Regions from separate parts of the Colwellia sp. MB3u-4 genome, predicted to be linked through region 1. Evidence: predicted binding sites of a transcription regulator. Region 1 holds the regulator's gene; the other holds the start of a gene.
What was found. The regulator NrdR, encoded in region 1, represses ribonucleotide reductase genes. The targets are predictions, from matches to a motif close to AAACACNANATNTNGTGTTT.
Positions count from the first base shown of each region.

Region 2: a site for NrdR is predicted at 1,374-1,393, ahead of nrdA (class 1a ribonucleoside-diphosphate reductase subunit alpha). Genes of this name have one in related genera too.

Region 1 is NZ_JACGVE010000082.1:25,811-29,248, reverse strand. It holds gene ribD (bifunctional diaminohydroxyphosphoribosylaminopyrimidine deaminase/5-amino-6-(5-phosphoribosylamino)uracil reductase RibD) at 1-963, opposite strand, end outside; gene nrdR (transcriptional regulator NrdR) at 1,024-1,476, opposite strand; gene glyA (serine hydroxymethyltransferase) at 1,676-2,932, opposite strand.
Region 2 is NZ_JACGVE010000078.1:62,804-66,241, forward strand. It holds gene ubiG (bifunctional 2-polyprenyl-6-hydroxyphenol methylase/3-demethylubiquinol 3-O-methyltransferase UbiG) at 1-36, shown strand, start outside; gene H4J61_RS09375 (HAD family hydrolase) at 162-839, shown strand; gene nrdA (class 1a ribonucleoside-diphosphate reductase subunit alpha) at 1,518-3,438, shown strand, end outside.

The DNA of each region.
Region 1 (3,438 bases):
AACTAAGTTTGCGCTAATAAAAGCGCCCGCTAGCTTAGCGCCTGACTCAATTAAAATGTCATTCAAGCCTTGTTGAGCCAAGTAAGCTAACAATAAACTGAGATCGATATATTCACTATCGACCGCTTTAGAAATAATCACTTGTTCTACAAAATGCGGCCAAGTTTGGCTATTTTCAATAGTTTGTCGAATTAATATTATTTTACTGCTGGTTTTAAAGACTGCAAGATCAGGTGTTAAACGGTTTTTACTATCAATAATAATACGCACTGGCTGTCTAATATCTGCTTGAGCATAATGCTGCTTTAGCTCACCTAATGCATGCCAACGGACATTCATTTTAGCATTGTCAAAAATAACAGAGTCGGCGCCACAAATAATGCCACAACTTTGTGCTCTGAGTCGCTGGACATCAGTGCGGGCTTCACTTGAGGTTATCCACTGGCTTTCACCACTGGCCATAGCCGTTTTTCCGTCCAAGCTTGCCGCTAATTTACAACGAACATAAGGTAATTTGGTGGTCATTAAGTGAATAAAACCAGGGTTTAATGCCCGAGCATCTTGTTCAAGCAAACCAAACTGTGTGGTTATTCCTGCCTCAGTTAACAACTCAAGGCCACGACCCGAAACTCTTGGATCCGGGTCCACCATAGCGGCAATAACATGGCTCACTTGTGCTTTAATCAGCGCTTGTGCACAAGGCGGTGTTAAACCAAAATGACTACAAGGCTCTAGCGTGACATAAGCAGTGGCACCTTTGGCTTTGCTTCCAGCCTGTTTTAGTGCATAAACTTCAGCATGCCCTTGCCCTGCTTTTTGATGAAAACCTTCACCAACCACTTCGCCCTTCAACACAATGACACAACCCACGCGAGGATTAGGCGAGGTGGTAAAATGGCCACGCTTTGCCAAGCTAATGGCGCGCTGCATAAATTGATGATCTTTTAACGAAAAATGGCTCATTACTGGACTCAAAATTAAACTGTGATGGCGCTTAAGCTATATGCCGATCGAACTAATTATTTATTCATCACCTAAACGGGCAATTTCTTCACCAAACTCTTTAATATCTTCAAACGAGCGATACACTGAAGCAAAGCGTATATAAGCGACTTTATCTAAAACTTTTAGCTGTTCCATAATAATGGTACCGAGCATTTCACTTGACACTTCGCGCTCGCCTGTTGCTCTAAGTTGTGATTTGAGTTTATTAATCGACAACTCTATTTCTTCGGTGCTGACCGGCCTTTTTTCTAATGCACGTAATAAACCGTTACGCATTTTATCTTCGTTAAAAGGTTCTCGAGAGCCATCACGCTTAATAATGCGTGGCATCACTAACTCAGCACTTTCGAAGGTAGTATATCTTTCATGGCACGCTAAACATTCACGACGACGACGGACTTGGTGACCATCTGACACTAAACGTGAATCGATAACTTTAGTCTCGTTGGCTGAACAAAAGGGGCAATACATGGATGAGTTCCGTAGTTAGCAAGTCATGAGCAATTTAATCTTGGTATGTTAATTGAAAACACTGCATTAAGCCAAATAGTTTGCGATTAATGGCAAACGAGTACTAGCCCAATAAAAAATAGTTAAAAAAAATGGCCACTAAGGTGGCCATTTTAAGTGTAATCAGGAAATAACACGATTAGTTAAAAGCTAAATATAATTACTTATAAACCGGGAAGCGAGCACAAAGCTCACTAACGCCGGCTTGAACTTTAGCGATCACGGCTTCGTTGTTGATATCATCTAAAATATCACAAATCCAACCTGTAGTTGTTTTGGTTTCTTCAACGCCAAAACCACGACGAGTAATAGCTGGTGTACCTAAACGTAGGCCAGAAGTCACAAAAGGTGAACGTGGATCATTAGGTACAGAGTTTTTATTCACTGTGATATGAGCACGACCTAATGCGGCATCAGCATCTTTACCCGTAATATCTTTATCAATTAAATCAAGCAATAATAAATGGTTATCTGTGCCATTAGAGACAACTTTATAACCACGTTCTTGTAATACCGCCACCATAGCTTTAGCATTATCTAGCACGTTTTGCTGATAGACTTTAAACTCTGGCGCTAATGCTTCTTTAAATGCTACGGCTTTTGCGGCAATAACATGCATTAATGGTCCACCTTGACCACCAGGAAATACCGCGCTGTTCAATTTTTTATAAACTGCTTCGTCATCACAACCCGAAACAATTAAGCCGCCACGTGGGCCTGCTAATGTTTTGTGAGTTGTTGTCGTTACAACATGGGCGTGTGGCACTGGGTTAGGGTATAAACCTGCAGCAACTAAACCGGCAACGTGAGCCATATCAACGAAAAAGTAAGCACCGACTTTATCGGCAATTTCACGCATACGAGCCCAATCAACCACACCAGAAAAGGCTGAGAAACCACCAATGATCATCTCTGGTTTATGCTCTAATGCTAAACGTTCTAATTCAACATAATCAATATCACCGGTTTCAGGGTGCAAACCGTATTGAAAAGCTTCATATGACTTACCCGAAAAGTTTACGTGTGAGCCATGCGTTAAGTGACCGCCATGCGCTAAACTCATACCTAATACTTTGCCGCCTGGAGAAACTAAGGCTTGGAAAACAGCAGCGTTTGCTTGTGAACCGGCATGTGGCTGCACGTTAGCATAAGTGGCGCCAAATAATTCTTTTGCGCGATCAATAGCCAGTTGCTCGGCAATATCCACATACTCACAACCACCGTAATAACGCTTACCTGGGTAACCTTCGGCGTATTTATTCGTCAGTTGTGAACCTTGAGCTTCGAGTACACGTGGACTACAGTAGTTTTCCGAAGCGATGAGTTCAATGTGTTCTTCTTGACGAACAACTTCGTTACTCATTGCTTGATAAAGTTCTGGATCAAAATCAGCAATATTCATATCACGTGTAAACATGTTATATCCTCAAATAGTCTGCCATTGGCAATACTGGGGGTTGGCTTTAGTTCTAAATTAATTGCGGCATATTTTGCCTGAACTTGCTGAGCTTGTACACGATAAAACCGTGCTCTCTTAGTTCATTTTGCAATCGAATATACTTTGCAGTTAGCTGTAAAAGTTTTTAGTACTAACATCAACAAATAGTTGAAACTAATATACTGCTTTAAAAGTGCAAAAACAATAAATTTAATTCACAAAGTAACGCTGAAAAACAAATTAAATACAAATAAATTAAATTAAGCCGTGAATTATTCGATACATATGACACTTGGTTGTGTTAACTCGCACCTGCGCTTACCCTGGTGGCAAGGCGCTATTATCCACCTAAGCCCAAACTCGAGTAATAAACGCAAGTATGACTCAAACATTTAAGGCCAATAAAGCGTTACCCGTTGAGATGGCGCGAAAGCTGAGTAATGCGCGCGTATAGTTAACACGATTTATTGAAGCAGCTTGTTTTG
Region 2 (3,438 bases), on a different contig from region 1:
GATGTCAACTATATTCTTTGCTGTCAACGCGTTTAGCTGTGCTAGCTTAACGCTGAAACTGCCGTTTAAAATAGCATGGGTGCAAATTAACGCGTTAATAAAATTTTATTTTCGCCGCTACCCCGCCGATAAAAATAATTATAACGAAATAGAGCGATATTATGTCAACTCCCCATCATTCCACTGTGCAACTTGCCAGTGTACTTTTTGATTTAGACGGCACACTATTAGATACCGCTGATGATTTAGGCGCGGCATTAAATCATGTTTTAAGCCATTACAATAAGCCCACTGTCGCCGCAAAAGATTATCGCCCTATTGCTTCAGACGGTGCTTTAGGATTACTAAACCTAGGTTTTGGCTCAGCCATTAAACAATATGACTATGAAGTTTTACGTCAACAATTTCTCCATTACTATCAAGAAAATATTGCTGAGCATACCTGCCTGTATCCAGGCGTTGCTCAATTACTGAAAAAATTAGAAACCAACAATATACCTTGGGGTATTATCACCAATAAACCTGAGGGCTTAACAAAACTGCTTTTACCTTATTACTCTGAGTTGGCAAACTGTGCTGTTATGGTCGGGGGTGACACCTTAACTAAACGAAAGCCTGATCCTGAGCCAATATTACACGCTTGTCAGCAAATTAATGTTGATAATAAGCAGTGTTTTTATGTTGGCGATGCTCTACGTGATATCCAAGCCGGTAATCGCGCTGAAATGACTACGTTCGTGGCTAAATGGGGATATATTCTTAGCAACGAAAATTGTCAAACTTGGCAAGCAGATCATATCATCGCTACACCATTAGACCTACTCAGCTTTATTAACTGATACTGAATTATTAACCGATACTGAATGATAAGCTGCACTACTTTGTTAGTTTCAGTGCAGCTTTACTTTGCTGATGACATTAAGCGATTAACCGGTTTTACTGACAGTAAATCTAGCCTAATACCAAATGAGTATAAATATTAAAAACAGCACGCTTTCGTGGCTAATCCCTCCTCCTTATTCACTAGCGTTTTAATTAATAGCATCAAAATATCATCTATTAGCGTTGATAAAATAATCATTCGTCAATTAATGCGCCCAAGAATCAACCAAAAATATAAGCCATTGAATATTAAGGTTTATATTTTTAATATTCTCTTTAGTCATATAAACTCTAAAAAATAACTTAAAATAATTTAGGGCTAAAAAAAAATTAAAATAACCGTTGCGTTTTAGAAAAATCAAAATTGAAAAGAGCTACTAAGTTAGTTGTTACTAACAGAACTTTCACTGTCAAAAAAGCAACCAATATTCGACAACTTTTATTCTTGCAATATCACACAAACCGCACTATCTTGTGATTAGTTTCTTAAAAACCCCAAGATATAGTGCATTTTTCATTCAAAGGTATTTTGAATGAAATACAATTTACCTTGTGTAAATATCATCTTGAGGCAATTAACATTATATCCATCTATTTTGGGTATTTATAACAACAAACAGATTTACAGGTACTGCATGACTAACAAACTTTTTGTCACAAAACGCAATGGTTCAAAAGAACTCATAGACTTAGAAAAAATCCATAAAGTAATTGCTTGGGCTGCTGAAGACCTAGACAATGTCTCGGTCTCTCAAGTTGAGCTGAAGTCTCATATTCAGTTCTATGATGGTATTAAAACGTCTGACATTCATGAAACTATTATTAAAGCAGCGGCTGATTTGATCTCAGAAGAAACACCTGATTATCAATATTTATCAGCGCGCTTAGCTATATTCCATTTGCGCAAAAAAGCATACGGTCAGTTTGAGCCACCTCAGCTTTACCCACATGTCGTACAACTAGTAGAGGCAGGTAAATACGATCAGCATTTATTAATTGATTACACTGCTGACGAATTTGAACAGTTAGAAAGCTTTATGGACCACGGCCGTGATTTAAATTTCAGTTACGCAGCCGTAAAGCAGTTAGAAGGTAAATACCTAGTACAGAATCGTGTCACCGGTGAAATTTATGAAAGTGCACAATTTCTTTATATTTTAGTCGCAGCTTGTTTGTTCGCTAAATACCCGAAAGAAACGCGCTTAGATTATGTTAAAGGTTTTTATGATGCTATCTCTACCTTTAAAATTTCGTTGCCAACACCTATTATGGCCGGTGTACGTACCCCAACTCGTCAATTCTCATCATGTGTATTGATTGAGTGTGGCGATAGTTTAGATTCAATCAATGCTACCTCAAGTTCCATTGTTAAGTATGTTTCTCAACGTGCTGGTATTGGTATCAATGCTGGTCGTATTCGCGCATTAGGCAGCACGATTCGCAATGGCGAAGCATTTCATACCGGTTGTATTCCATTTTATAAGCACTTTCAAACCGCTGTGAAAAGTTGTTCACAAGGTGGTGTTCGTGGTGGTGCAGCGACCCTGTTCTATCCACTTTGGCATTTAGAAGTTGAAAGTTTACTCGTACTTAAAAATAACCGTGGTGTTGAAGAAAACCGCGTTCGTCATTTAGATTACGGCGTACAATTTAATAAATTGATGTACCAACGTTTGATCAAAGGTCAATCTATTACTTTGTTTAGCCCAAGTGATGTACCTGGTTTATACGATGCATTCTTTGAAGATCAAGAAAAATTTGAAGCGCTTTATGTTCAATACGAAGCTGATGATTCAATTCGTAAAAAATGTATTAAAGCGATAGAACTGTTCACTTTATTTGCTCAAGAACGCGCCAGTACAGGACGTATTTATTTACAAAACGTTGATCACTGTAATACACATTCTCCATTTGACCCCACTGTGGCACCAATTCGTCAAAGTAATTTATGTCTAGAAATTGCCTTACCCACCAAGCCGATGGAAGATGTTAATGATCCCAATGGTGAAATTGCCCTATGTACATTATCAGCGTTTAACTTAGGTGCTATTAAAAGCCTTGACGAATTTGATGGTCTAGCTGACTTAGCCGTACGTGCTTTAGATAGCTTGTTAGATTATCAAGATTACCCAGTTCCGGCAGCACATACCGCCACTATGGGGCGTCGTACATTAGGTATAGGTGTGATTAACTACGCTTATTACTTAGCAAAAAATGGGGTTTACTACTCAAACGGTAGTGCCAATAACTTAACTCATCGTACTTTTGAAGCGATTCAATACTACTTGCTAAAAGCGTCAAATCAGTTAGCTATTGAACGAGGTGCTTGCCCTAAATTTAATGAAACGCGTTTATCTCAAGGTATATTACCTATCGATACTTACAAAAAAGAAATCGATAATGTTACCGCTGAACCCTTACATTTAGACTGGGAGTCGTTGCGCGCTAGTATTAAAAAACATGGCGTTAGAAACTCAACCGTATCAGCATTAATGCCGTCTGAAACCTCATCACAAATCTCTAATGCAACTAATGGCATTGAACCGCCTCGGGGTT